DNA from 2 places in the Actinokineospora sp. genome. Region 1 is predicted to be linked to the other one. Evidence: riboswitches for the same ligand, from Rfam matches in the RefSeq annotation. Region 1 holds a riboswitch; the other holds the start of a gene.

Region 1 (6,844 bases):
GTGCCACGCTGATCTTTCATCGCACCACCCTTGGCCGTCCCCACAGTGCGTCCAAACCTAGCCCAGAACTCAGTAGTCGGCGGCGAGGACGTCCAGCGCGGCGGCGAGATCGGCGGGGTAGGTGCTGGCGAACTCGACCCAGCGGCCGTCGTCGGGGTGGTGGAAACCGAGGGTGCGGGCGTGCAGCCACTGCCGGGTGACGCCGAGCCGCTTCGCCAGGACCGGGTCGGCGCCGTAGGTCAGGTCGCCGACGCAGGGGTGGCGCAGGGCGGCGAAGTGCACCCGGATCTGGTGCGTGCGACCGGTTTCCAGCTTCACGTCGAGCAGCGACGCGGCGCGGAACGCCTCGATGGTCTCGTAGTGCGTGATGCTCGGCTTGCCGCCCGCGACCACCGCCCACCGGTAGTCGTGGCGGGGGTGGCGGTCGATCGGGGCGTCGATGGTGCCGACGCTGGGGTCCGGGTGGCCCTGCACGAGCGCGGAGTAGCGCTTCTCGACGGTGCGCTCCTTGAACGCGCGCTTGAGCGCGGTGTAGGCGTGCTCGCTCTTGGCGACCGCCATGACGCCCGTGGTGCCGACGTCGAGCCGGTGCACGATGCCCTGGCGCTCGGCGGCGCCCGAGGTGGCGATCCGAATGCCCGCCGCGGCCAGGCCGCCGATGACCGTGGGGCCGCTCCAGCCGGGGCTGGGGTGCGCGGCCACGCCGACCGGCTTGTCCACGACCACGATGTCGTCGTCCTGGTGCAGCACGATCAGCCCGTCGACCGGGATGGCCTGGACCTCGATCGGCCGGTCCGGCTCCGGCAGGGTGACCTCCAGCCAGGTCCCGGCGAGCAGCCGGTCGGACTTGCCCGCGGGGTGGCCGTCGACCAGCACGTCGCCGGACTCGGCGAGGGCGGCGACCACCGTGCGGGAGAGCCCGAGCAGCTTCGACAGCCCGGCGTCCACCCGCATGCCGTCGAGGCCATCGGGCACCGGCAACGTCCTGGATGCACTCATGCCATCCCCTCGCAGGCTCGGTGATGCCGCTCGCGGACACCCTGTGACAGTGGCTCGCGCGCAAGCTCGCTCATGAATTGTCCTGCTTACGAGTAGAGCGGCCGTCGTAGTCGCGGCCCATCATCGCCATGATGACGATCAGCACGCCGCCCACGGTGATCCCGGAGTCGGCCACGTTGAACACCGGGAAGAAGTCCCCGTTGGGGGCGAACACGGACACGAAGTCCACGACGTGGCCCTGGAAGGGGCCGGGTGCGCGGAACATCCGGTCGGTCAGGTTGCCCAGCGCGCCCGCGAGCACCAGCCCGAGGCCGATCGCCCAGCCCACCGACCGCAGCTTCGGCATGATCCAGATGATCGCGACCACCACCCCGGCGGCGACCAGGGTGAGCAGCCAGGTCATCCCGGTGGCCATCGAGAACGCGGCGCCCGGATTGCGGACGAGTTGCAGGTAGACCGCGCCGCCGAGCAGCCGGATCGGGGCCTCGCCCTCCAGGGTCGCGGTGGCGATGATCTTGGTGACCAGGTCGAGCGCGAAGACCACGACCGCCGCGGACAACAGCAGCACGCCCCGGCGGGCGGGCGGCTCGGGGGCCGGGGCGGCCGGATCGGTCTCGGTGCCGCGGTCGTCGCCGCGCTCGGTGCTCACCGGCCCATTGTCCATGCAGGCGGAAACGCCGGGTCAGGCCGCCTCCCGCAGGAACGGCGGCAGCGGGCGCGGGTCGTCGACCGGCGCCCACCGGCCGTCCACGAGCTCATAGGCCGCGCGGGGTCCGTCGGCGGCCAGCGAGCACAGCGCGGCGACCAGCCGGTCGACGTGCTCGGCCGTGGTGCCGAGCCCGACACTCGCCCGCAGCGCGCGGGACTGGGTGGCGTCGACGCGGCCGAGCAGCCTGCGGGTGGCGATGTGCGCGCAGAACGCGCCGTCGCGTACGCCGATGCCGTGCTCGGCCGACAGCGCCGCGGCGGCCAGGCCGGGGTCGAGCCCGTCGACGGTGAAGCTGACCACGCCGACCCGGTCGTGCCCTGGCCCGAACAGGGCGAGTTCGCGCAGGCCTGGCACGGTGGCCAAGCCTGCGCGCAAGCGGTGCAGCAGCACCTTTTCGTGCTCGGTCACCGCGGCCCAGCCGTGCCGGGTGATGGTCTCGCAGGCCACCGCGAGCGCGTGCACGCCGACGACGTTGGGCGAGCCCGCCTCGTGCCGCTCGGGCACCTTGGACCACGACACGCCCAACCGGTCGCCCCAGTCCACGACCTGGCGGGTGGCGCCGCCGCCGACCAGGTACGGCTCGGCCGCCCGCAACCAGTCGGCGCGGCCGATCAGCGCGCCCGCGCCGAACGGGGCGTAGAGCTTGTGGCCGGAGAGCACCGCGTAGTCGACGTCGAGGGCGCGCAGGTCGACCGGCCGGTGCGGGGCGAGCTGCGCGGCGTCGAGCACGGTCCGGGCGCCGTGCGCGCGGGCCACCTCGGCCAGCGCGGCGACCGGCCACAGCTCCCCCGTGACGTTGGACGCGCCACTCAGCACCACCAGCCGCGGGCCGACCGGCAGCCCGGCGAGCGCGGCGCCGAGCGCGAGCACGGCGTCGCCGGGACTGGCGGGCGTCTCGATCCGGTGCACCCGGGGGCCGCGCCACGGCAGCAGCGCGGCGTGGTGCTCGGTGTCGAACAGCACCACGGATGTGCCCTTGGGCAGCGACCTGGCCAGCAGGTTCAGGCTGTCGGTGGTGTTGCGGGTGAACACCACGGCGTCCGTGCGGCGGGCGCCGACGAACGCGCGCACCGTGTCGCGGGCCTGGTCGTAGACCCGAGTGCAGACCTGGGAGGCGAACCCGGCGCCGCGGTGGACGCTGGCGTACCAGGGCAGCAACTCGTCCACGGCGTCGCGGACCGCCTCCAGACACGGCGCGCTGGCCGCGTGGTCGAGGTTGGCGTAGGTCACCCGGCGGCCGTCGACCAGCGGGACGGCCAGCCGCGCGCCCACCACGGGCGGAACGGTGACCTGGACAGGGGGAGCGGCGAGCGGCACGAGCAGACCTCCGGGTCCGGTCGGACCCGCGACGGGTCCGCGCTTGCCCGCCCGCACCGCGCGGGGGGCCAGGTCCTCACCCGGGGCACCCCACCGCGGTTGGAGGGTTGCCGACCAGCGAGCCGGGGCTTGACGCTGGCACTCATGACCTTGGCGGCCACGATACCGCAGCGGCGGCGCGGGGTGCGGCGCCGCCCGCATCGTGGGAGCGGCTACTCCGCGCCGGTCTCGCCCTTCCAGCGCGCGTAGCGGCCGGCGCGGTCGACCGCGCGGATGCGGTTCTCGGTGGCCGAGCGCGCGGCCTGGGTGGACACGACGAGCAGGTGGTCGCCCTCCTGCAGGCGGGTGGTCAACACCGGGGTGAATCCCTTGCCGTCCCTGGCGACCAGGCTCACCGACGCCCCGGGCGGCAGCCGCAACTCGGACAGGTAGACCCCGTGCAGCTTCGAGCCCACCGGGATGGACACCTGCAGCAGTTCGGCGTCGAGGTCGTCGAGGGTGGCGACGTCGACTTCGACCTCCTTGGTCTTCGCCCCGGGGTCGAGGTTCAGCGCCTTGGCGAGCAGCCCCAGCGTGCTGCCCTGCACCAGGGTGAGCACGATGACCAGCACGAAGACGGCGTCGACCAACTGCTGGGCGCCGGGCAGGTTCTGCGACAGCGGGATCATCGCCAACACGATCGGCACGGCACCGCGCAGCCCGGCCCAGGACAAGAAGACCTGTTCCCGCCACGGCACGCGGAACGGCGTTGTCGACACCAGCACCGACAGCGGGCGGGCGAGCAGGGTGACCACCACCCCGGCCACCAGCCCGGGCACCACGGCGTCGAGCAGCCGCGAGGGCGAGGCGAACAGTCCCAAGAGGACGAACAGGCCGATCTGGGCCAGCCAGCCCAATCCCTCGGCGAAGGACACCGTGTCCGACCGGTGCGGCAGGCGGGAATTGCCCAGTACCAACGCCGCGAGGTAGGTGGCGAGCAGACCGGAGGCGTGCACGGCCTGGCCGCCCGCGAACGCGAGCACGCACACCGCGACCGTGGCGAGTGGATAGAGGCCGGTGGCGGGCAGGGCCGCGCGGCGCAGGGTGTGCGTGCCGACCCAGCCGAGGCCGAGGCCGAGGACCGCGCCGACCCCGAGTTCGTAGACCAGGGTGAACGGCAGTGTCCAGTCGATCGGCGCGGTGGAGGTCAGCAGCACGACCGCGATGTAGCACGGCGCGTCGTTCATGCCGCTCTCCAGTTCCAGCGAGCCGACCAACCGCCGGGTGACCGAGAGCCGCCGCAGCACGCTGAACACCGCGGCCGCGTCGGTCGAGGCGAGCACCGCGCCCCAGAGCAGCGCGGTGCGCCAGTCGAAGTCCAGCAACCAGTGCAGCACGGCGCCGGTGACCCCGACGCTGACCGCGACGGCCACTGTGGACAGTGCGATTCCTGGCCACAGCGCGGATCTCACCTCGGACCAGCGGGTGGTGAGGCCGCCCTCGGCGAGGATCATCACCAGCGCGGCCAGGCCGAGGGACTGGGTCAACTCGGCGTTGGAGAACTCGATGCCCAGGCCCGCCTCGCCGATCAGCACGCCGAGTCCGAGGTAGAGCAGCAGCGACGGCAGACCCAACCTGACCGACACGCGCACGGCGAGCACCGCCACCAGCAGCACGGCCGCCCCGATGCCCAGGGCCAGGGTCAGATCGGTCACCCCACCTCCAGCCGTCGACGTCCGTGCGGCCATTCTGTCTTGCCGCCGGCGCCCAGCGGTAATCGACGGGCCGACAACGCCGCAGGTGAGGCCCCGCTCAACCGGCGTCGGCGAGCAGCCGGTCGAGGGTCGCGGCGGCGTCGTCGGGGGCCGGATCGATCTCGATCACCTTGTCGCGGCCGCGGTCCCCGGTGACGATCAGCACGTCCTGCCCGCGCACGCCGAACGCCGCCGCGAGCGCGCGGCGGACCGCGTCGTGCGCCTTGCCCGCCACCGCGGGCGCGGCGACGGCGACCACGAGCGCGGCCCCGTCCGCGGGCCAGCGGCCGCCCACCCGCGCCCTGCGCGACCCGGGTTTGACCCGCACGGCGAACCTCATCCCGGCTCCGCCGGCGCGGACAGCATGGTGCGCAGGATGTCGGCCACGTGCGCGCGGCGCGCGGGCGACGAGCGCGGCAGCGAGTCCGGCGCGGCGCGCATGAGCTGGGCCTGTCCCAGGTAGACCGAATAGGCGACCACCGCGCGCCTGCGTGCCTGTGCGCGGCCGAACCCGAGTTCGGCGAACTGCGCGGCGAGGTAGGCCAGGCGCCGTTCGGTGACCCGGCCGACGGCGTCGGCGACCAGCGGGTCGGTGGCCGAGGCCAGCAGCGCCAGTTCGACCCCGACACCGTGTTCGGGGTCGAGCACCGCGCCGAAGAGCAGCCGCAGCCGCTCGGTGGCGGTCGCGCCCTGGTCGGCGGCCCGGATCACGTTCTCGGTGTGTTCGCACTCCCACCGGTCCAGCGTGGCCGCGAGCAGCGCGTCGCGGCTGGGGAAATGCCAATAGACGCTGCCCTTGGTCGCGCCGACCCGCGCGGCCAGCGGCTCGACGGCCACCGCCGCCACACCGCCCTCGGCGAGCGCGGCGAGCGCGAGCGCCGTCCAATCGGCTTTGCTCCTGCGGTTCCCGGACACGCCGCCATACGCTACCGTACGGACGAGACCATACGGTTGCGTACGGAGGATGTCATGATCGACAACATGCACCGGCGAGACCTGCCGGTGGACCCGACGCGGGCGGGCGAACTGCTCGACCGCATCGTGGGCACCGACAGCCCGCTGTGGCCCACCGACACGTGGCCGCCGCTGCTGCTGGACCGCCCGCTCGGCGTCGGCGCGGCGGGCGGCCACGGCCCGATCCGCTACACCTGCACCGCGTACACCCCGGGCAGGCTGGTGGAGTTCACCTTCGCCCCCGGTCTCGGCGTGCGCGGCACACACACGCTGGAGGTGCTCGACGGCCCCGGCGGCACCAGCGTCCTGCGGCACGTGCTGCGCGGGCGGCCGGAGGGCACGGGCCGGGCGGCCTGGCCGCTGGCGATCCGGTGGCTGCACGACGCGCTGCTGGAAGACCTGCTCGACCGGGCGGCCGCCGCGGTCGGCCACCCACCCGCGCGGCGGGCCCGGTGGTCGCCGTGGGTCCGGGTGCTGCGCCGACTCGTGGGCGGGCGCAAAGTCGGCAAGGTTGACGAGGTCGGCAGGGTCTAGCGGGAGACGCATCCGGGCGTCTGAGTTGACCCGAACGGCCCAAGGCGAACTCCTGCTTCACCCGTAAGGCGCTATCGGCCGAACACGGAAAGTTGCAGTACGCAAGGGCGTGACCTGCGGTCTAACATTGGCCCACCGCAGCGCGCGGCGCCCCTCGCAGTTCCCGCCGGATCGCCCATCGAAGGAGGTCGCGGCTCGCTTCCGGCCAGTCGGCCGGTCGTCGAGCAGGCACCCACATGACCCAGCACCGTTGGAGCGCGGACTCCTCGGCCCGGTTATCCCTGCGCCTGTGGCGGACCCTCGCCGACGAGCGCATCCGGGCAGCGGACCGTGATCTCATCGCCCTCGCCGCGCCGATCTCCCTCGCCGCGCTCGCCGCCGCGGTCCGCCTCGCGGGCGGCGCCGGACCCAGCCAGACAGCCGAAGCCCGACACGTCGCCCAGGTGTTCTCCATCGACCAACTCGGCACACTGCTCAACCCCGTCGAGACGGCCGCCGCGCCGCTGGCCTGGCTGCAGCTCGGCGGCTACACCGCCGTCACCGACGCGTTCACCCGGCACACGTCGGCGCTGAGCGCCGTGCGTGAACCGCTGGCGCT
Region 2 (6,844 bases), on a different contig from region 1:
ATTCGGTCGGCGGCACATCGAGCACGCGGACCCGTTCGACGCGCCGCCCGTTGCTGGGGAGGCTGCGCAGGAGGTCGAGGTAGTCGGAGGCCCAGGTGTCGTCGGGCGGTAGCCCAGCGGCGAACCGACTCACGGCGTCGGCTTCGTGGGGCTCGCGGTAGGCGGTCAGTGTTTCCAGCCGGAACGCCGAGTCCGTGAAGGTGGTGAACAGCTTCGCGAACTCGGCGCGGCCGAGCTGTCGGTCCATCAGCGGGGCGCGAAGTTGAGCAGGGCCTTGGGGATCTCGACCACGGTCTCGCCTTCGGGCAGGCCGCGGGCGCGCAGGGTGGCAAGCGCTTCGGGGTCGGTGACTTGGTAGCCCTGGACCAGGTAGGTGCCACGGTCGGTCTCATAGAGGTTCGGGCACGTTGTGGTGCCACTGGTGGTGCCCAGGTGAGTGAGTTTCACGAGTCCTCCGGTGATCGGTTCGGCGACGGGCGTCGCATCCATCGAACCGCTTCGATTCGCGGATGGGATCGCCCGATCGTGTGAATCACACCGAATATTCTCATCTGATTCTTGTTTGACTCTCACGTGTGGCGCAGAGTGTGGGCATATCTCGCCGCGCACCCGCCGCGCCGAGACGACCGGGTTCGTCGTCGCGCCACCGTCGACACGTCATGAGCGGGTTTGCAGCGGACATCCAGTTCGGAAAGTGAGCGCGGAGAGGTGGTCGCGGTGAAGTGGTCGGGTTCTTCGAGTTGATGGCCTACGCGTGGTTCGTGGTGCCGTTGCTGGTGTGGGCGGTATTGGTGGAGCGCCGTCCGGTCCGCCGCCACCGCCGCGCGAACCGTCGTCTGCTGCGCCGGGCGCGCTCCCACGACCGCCGGGTCGCCATGGCCGCCTCCCCGCAGCCGGCGGCGGCCCGGCCCCGAACCCCGGTCGGCACGGCAGACCCCCGAGCTGTCGCGTCGACCGGCCACCAGGGGCGGGCCCGGTGAACGGCCACTACGACATCGTCGACCCGCGACTCGCCGAACTCGTCGAGGTGCTCAACCTGCTGCCGAAGATGGTCGTCAACCTCAGCCTCGACGTCATGACCTCGACGCGGATCGACCCCGACCGGTGGGTCGAACTGCGCGGCGTGCTGCGCGACGCACTCGACCTACTCCCCACCCCACCACTCGTCCTCACCGAACACGACGACGACATCGGCGACTCCGGCGCTCGGTGACCCCGTCCGATCCGATCAACCCTGAGGGGACCCTCATGCGTGCTGGACAAGTCCGTCGACCTGACCAGGAATTGCGCTCAGCCTAGTTGCACTCGAACAATGACTGATGGTGAGCCCGGTCCGTGCGGGAAATGATCGTGCGCGATGGATCGGGCACGCTCAGTGTGATTCTGCCCGAAAGGGTAACGAAATCCCCCAGGTGACGACCTAAATCGTCGACTGGGAGGTGAAATGTCCGTGGCCCGCCGGAGTGCCCGGGTCGTCGCCTGCATCGCGGTGATGATCTTCGCGCTCAGTGCTTGTTCGAGCGACACCAGTGGTTCCATCGCCGGAACGCAGGTGGCGAAGCTCGGCAGGCAGATCGATATCAGCTCCAGCGGCAGCCCGCCGCTGGCCGCGCTCTGGCTCGACAGCGTCGAATCCGTCCGCTGTACCGAGCGGGGAAGTCTGCCACCCAACAACGGTCACTATCTGGCCGTGACGATCGTGCTGCGGACCACCGAGGAGTACGAGCCGGATTGGGGGTGGTGGATGAGCGCGACCGATTTCGCGACCTACGACGCCGACGGAAATGCCACCGGCAAAGGCATCTTCACCTCGTGTCTGCCGGTACAGCGCTACCTGCCCGACGACTTCTACCTCGCCGACGCGGGCTACTACGGCGTCGTCCTGCTCGACTCCAGCAGCGAACACGGCACCCTGACCTACAAGCCGCACAACATGCCCGCCGAGGTCACCGGCTGGCGCTGGCAGTACTAGGCGTGTACCTGCGGCGGCACCGGCCGGTGCGTCTCGTCGCCGCCGATGACGCGGGCGCCGGGGACCGGGCCGTGGGCGACGCGGACTGTTCGGCAGACGCCCGCGCCGGACAGTTCGGCGGCGACCCGCAGGGCCGAGTCGGCGTCCTCGCAGAGGAACGCGCAGGTCGGGCCCGAGCCGGACACCGTGCCCGCGAGCGCGCCCGCGCTGACCCCGGCCCGGAGCGTGCGGCGCAGCCCAGGCCGCAGCGACACCGACGCGGCCTGCAGGTCGTTGCCCAGCAGCAGCGCCAACTGGCGCGGATCGCCGCTGGTCAGGGCCGCCAGAACGGGTTCGACAGCGCCGACGCGCGGCGGGTCGCCCTCGGCGCGCAGCCGGTCGAGTTCGGTGTAGACCTTCGGGGTCGACAGGCCGCGCCGGTCGAAGGCCAGCACCCAGTGGTAGGTGTGCCTGGACAGCACCGGCACCAACTGCTCGCCGCGGCCGGTGCCCAGCGCGGTGCCGCCGTAGAGCACGAACGGCACGTCGCTGCCCAGCCGCGCGGCGACGGTGGCCAGGTCGTCGCGGGTGGTCTCCAGGCGCCAGAGGGCGGCGAGGCCGACCAGGGCCGCAGCCGCGTCGGCGCTGCCGCCCGCCATCCCGCCGGACACGGGGATGCCCTTGCGGATCACCACGCGGATCTTCGGCTCGTCCGGGTCGCGGCCCACGTGCCGGGCCAACTCCTGCACGGCGCGCCAGGCCAGGTTGCTCGCGCCGGTCGGCACCGCGTCGGCGCCCTCGCCGTGCACCTCGACGCCCGGCTCGTCCGCGACGGCCACGGTGACCTCGTCGGTCAGCGACAGGGCCTGGAAGACGGTGGCCAGCTCGTGGTAGCCGTCCGGCCGCGCGTCGCCGACGGCGAGGTGCAGGTTCACCTTGGACGGCACACGGACGGTCACCGGCGGGGGCACGACTGCGAGCACCTGACCAGCCTACGGGCGCGGTCGGCGCGACTCCGCCCGCCCACCGACATGCGGCACGCGGGCGGAGTCGGGAATCCGGTCAGGCGGCGATGCCCTGCGGTCCCCGCAGACCCTGGCGCACGAGGCCGCCGCGGTCGGCGATCCAGGCCAGCGCGGAGTCCGAGTGCGCGCCGGTGACCCCGAGCAGGAACCGGGCGACCGGGGTCTCGCCGACCCGGGTGAGCCCGCCGCCGAGGACCGAGATGGCGGCGCCGAAGCGGCCGGTGGCCTCCGGCAGCAGTGCGCCGACGGCGGCGAAGCCGATCAGCACGACCTCGGCGAGCCGGTCGTGCTGGGCGCGCGCCGCGGGCGGGGCGTCGATGGCGGGCAGCACCGCGCCCGCGAGCAGGCTGTCCGGGGCCTGGATCAACGAGAGCAGGTGGCCGCTCTCCTGGACGCGGCCGTCGACGAGCAGCGCCACCTCGTCGGCGACGCGCCGGATCACGCCCGCGTCGCTGGTGACGACCAGCACCGTGGCGCCCAGTTCGGCGCGCGCCCGATCCAGGACGGTGAGCACTCCGGCGGCGGCGTCGGCGTCGAGGCCCTTGGTTGGCTCGTCGGCCAGCAGCAGGCCGGGGTCGCCGACCAGCGCACGGGCCACCGCCACCCTGGCCTGCTGACCGGGGGTCAGCGCGTCGGGGTAGAGGGCGGCCTTGTCGGTGAGCCCGATCAGGTCGAGCAGCTTGCCGACCTTCGTGCGGCGTTGCGGGCCGTCGACGCCCGCCTGCTCCAGCGGCAGCGCGATGTTGCCCGCCGCGGTGCGCTGGGGCAGCAGGTCGCCGTACTGCACGACGCCGATCCGCCTGCGCGCGGCGCGCAGCCTGCGCGGGTCGAGGCTCGCGATGTTGTGGCCCTCGACGCGGATCACGCCGCTGTCGGGGCGTTCCTGGAGGGACACCAGGCGGGCCAGGGTCGACTTGCCGGAGCCCTGCGGCCCGACGACGCCGGTGATGGCGCCCGCGGCGACGTCCAGGCTGACGTCGTCCAGGGCGACGACGGGGCCGGTGGTGCCCCAGAACGACTTGCTCAGATTCTCAACGGTGATCACGATCTACTCCAACGCGGCGTGACGGCAGGCCACCCGGACGGTCCACTGTGGACGGTCGGGCGGACGAACCTCGGGGGATGCGAACGACGTACTGGCTGCTTCGAGCTAGCTACGCATTCGGCGACACGCGGTCACGCCGCGCTTACACTGGTCGATGACCCGCCTGCTGGTCAGGATCTCCATCGTCTCAGTCCTCCATCGTTCCTGGCGGTAGCACCTGCCCACGGGGGTGGTTGCTGCGGCGTCCTAGAGCCAGGTCTCTCAGCCGCTCGGGATGGATAGCGAAACCGAGTACACCCGATCCCGGCGCATGAGCGCAAGGTGCCTGTGCGGGTTGGCATGACGGGGTACCTAAGATCACACCGACGAAGTAGTCCACCGCTTACGCGCGGCTCGCAATGCGCACGAAATCGTCGACCGTGAGCTGCTCGCCCCGCCGCTTCGGGTCCACGCCCGCCGCGGTGAGCACCTCTTCGGCCCGAGCGGCCGATCCCGCCCACCCGGCCAGCGCGGCCCGCAGCGTCTTGCGGCGCTGTGCGAAGGCCGCGTCCACGACGGCGAACACGGCCGCCCGGTCGGCGTCGGGCGTCGGCCTGCGGGTCATCAGCACGAGGGCGGAGTCGACGTTGGGTACCGGCCAGAACACCGAGCGCGGCACCGTGGCCACCCGGCGGGCCTGGGCATACCAGGCGACCTTGACGCTGGGCACGCCGTAGACCTTGCCGCCCGGGCCCGCCGCCATCCGGTCGGCGACCTCGGCCTGCACCATGACCAGCACCGTGCGCAGCGACGGCAGCTCGGCCAGCAGGTGCAGCACGACGGGCACGGCGATGTTGTAGGGCAGGTTCGCGACGAGCGCGGTGGGCTCGCCGTCGAGCTGGTCGGCCCGCACGCGCAGCGCGTCGGCGGGCAGCACGGTCAGCCGGTCGGCCAGGTCCGGGGCGCGTTCGCGGGCGGTGGCGGGCAGCCGCGCGGCCAGCACCGGGTCGATCTCGACGGCGAGCACCCTGGCGCACGCGGGCAGCAGCGCGAGGGTGAGCGAGCCGAGGCCGGGGCCGACTTCGAGGACCACGTCCGCGGGGTCGAGCCCGGCGGCGGCCACGATCCGGCGGACGGTGTTGGGGTCGTGCACGAAGTTCTGGCCGAGCTTCTTGGTGGGCCGGACGTCGAGTTCGGCGGCGAGCCTGCGCACGTCCACGGGCCCGAGCAGCGCCGATCCACCCACCGTCACCCGGGTGAGCCTACGCAGGGCCCGCCGGTCACCCGGCCCGTGGTTCCCGGCCCGCGATGATGTCGCCGATGTTGTTCAGCGCCGGGTTCTCCGGGTGGTTGTCGAAGTACTGGCTGTGCGGGTCGTCGCCGGGCAGGGACACGGGTGTGTCGGACTCGAACTGCCGGGCGCCGAACTCCTCGTTCGACGGGTCCCGGCCGTGGTTGACCAGGTTGTCGGCGATCCAGTCGCCGTCGGTCTCGGTCACCCACACGTGGCCGGGCGGCAGGTTGAGCTGGTCCGCGTGATCCACCCCGAGGCCGATGCTGCCCGCCGAGACGAACTCGTCCACCGGCAGGACTTCGTCGCGCGCTGCGGCGCCCGCGACCAGCGAGCCGTAGCTGTGCCCCACCACGGTGTTGTGCGACGGCGCGCCCTGGTGGCTCGCCCGCAGTCCGTGCTGGAAGCTGTCGAGGTCGCGCCGGGCGTCGTCGGCGTAACCGGAGGCGAACGGTGCCAGCGCCAGCGGCGGGCTGTCGTAGTCCAGCCAGGTGATGACCGACGTCGACGGCGACCCGGACCGCTCGGCCGCCGCACGCAGGTTGTCGGCCCGGTCGACCGAGCCGAGCACGCTGTCCAGGCTGGTGTCGGCGCCGGGGATGAAGGTCGCCACGTTGGCCGCGGTGTCGGGGTTGCCCGCCGCCACGATGGCCCTGCCGTCGCCGCGCGGGTCGAGTCCGAGCAGGAAGTACCGGTCGTCGGGCCCGCGGCCCGCCGGCGCGTCCAGCCGTTGCTCCAAGGCGTCCAGCCTGCCGCGCTGCCGCTCCAACTCGGCGATCTGCGTACCGACGCCGGGGATCGCCCGCAGGCGGTTGAGCCGGTCGATCTCGCCGGTGAGCCGGGCCTGTTCCCGGTCGAGCAGGATGCGGTTGGCCTGGTCGCGGTGCACCGCCGAGAAGCCGTCCCGGTTGCCGACCAGGTCCGGGTTCTCCCGGATGAGCTGCTGGCGCTGCTCCTCGGTCAGCGAGTTCCAGTACGCGGCGTTCTGCTCCGGGGGCGCCCCCTCCGGCGGCGGTGGCGGCACCGCCGCGACGGCACCGCCCAGCCCGGCGACCCGGCCCGCGGCGTCGGACATGAGCTGGTTGACCATGCCCGCGAGCTGCGTGACGAACACTTCCTGGGCGACCGCCGACACGCCTGCGGGCAGCAGCGACGTGCTGGCGAAGATCCCGAGGTTGGCCTCGATGAGCGTGCGGATGCCGGTCTTCACCTGGGTCACCTCGCCCGCGAAGTACGTCGCGCGGTCGGCGAGCTGGGTCATCGTCTCCGCGCTGCGGGTCGCCTGGTCCAGGTTGGTGCGGGCGCGGTCCTGAAAGGCCACCGCCACGCTGTCGGCCCAGGAGGCGGCGACCGCGCCGACGTTGAACCGGCCCGCTTGGGCAAAGCTCGTCCCGGCCGTGCTCCACGCCGTGGCCAGGGCCTGCATCGAGGTCTCGTCCGTCTCCGGCCACCCGGAGAGCGCCTTGACCCGGGGCCACAGCCCGAGCGCGGCTGACGGCTCGGCGATAGGCATGCGCGGACCTCCGGCTCAGTGAACGGCGGGGAAGGCGGCG

The links. Region 1 has a riboswitch for S-adenosylmethionine ahead of ACT4N7_RS20985 (aminotransferase class V-fold PLP-dependent enzyme). Riboswitches for the same ligand answer to the same signal wherever they lie in the genome.
Region 2: another riboswitch for S-adenosylmethionine. It lies ahead of ACT4N7_RS19520 (methionine ABC transporter ATP-binding protein); the one in region 1 lies ahead of ACT4N7_RS20985 (aminotransferase class V-fold PLP-dependent enzyme).

The regions. Positions count from the first base shown of each region.
Region 1 covers NZ_JBQTHF010000060.1:35,937-42,780, forward strand. Annotated here, with positions in the region: gene ACT4N7_RS20970 (hypothetical protein) at 1-20, opposite strand, end outside; gene ACT4N7_RS20975 (RluA family pseudouridine synthase) at 70-999, opposite strand; gene lspA (signal peptidase II) at 1,070-1,663, opposite strand; gene ACT4N7_RS20985 (aminotransferase class V-fold PLP-dependent enzyme) at 1,682-3,025, opposite strand; SAM riboswitch class IV at 3,060-3,175, opposite strand; gene ACT4N7_RS20990 (potassium/proton antiporter) at 3,238-4,719, opposite strand; gene ACT4N7_RS20995 (DUF167 domain-containing protein) at 4,817-5,098, opposite strand; gene ACT4N7_RS21000 (TetR/AcrR family transcriptional regulator) at 5,095-5,673, opposite strand; gene ACT4N7_RS21005 (SRPBCC family protein) at 5,728-6,246, shown strand; gene ACT4N7_RS21010 (glycosyltransferase family 39 protein) at 6,483-6,844, shown strand, end outside.
Region 2 covers NZ_JBQTHF010000056.1:98,790-105,633, reverse strand. Annotated here, with positions in the region: gene ACT4N7_RS19550 (DUF6879 family protein) at 1-247, opposite strand, end outside; gene ACT4N7_RS19545 (hypothetical protein) at 247-447, opposite strand; gene ACT4N7_RS19540 (hypothetical protein) at 723-980, shown strand; gene ACT4N7_RS19535 (hypothetical protein) at 977-1,213, shown strand; gene ACT4N7_RS19530 (hypothetical protein) at 1,451-1,972, shown strand; gene ACT4N7_RS19525 (4-(cytidine 5'-diphospho)-2-C-methyl-D-erythritol kinase) at 1,969-2,934, opposite strand; gene ACT4N7_RS19520 (methionine ABC transporter ATP-binding protein) at 3,014-4,021, opposite strand; SAM riboswitch class I at 4,214-4,302, opposite strand; gene rsmA (16S rRNA (adenine(1518)-N(6)/adenine(1519)-N(6))-dimethyltransferase RsmA) at 4,404-5,252, opposite strand; gene ACT4N7_RS19510 (alpha/beta hydrolase) at 5,281-6,804, opposite strand; gene ACT4N7_RS19505 (hypothetical protein) at 6,820-6,844, opposite strand, start outside.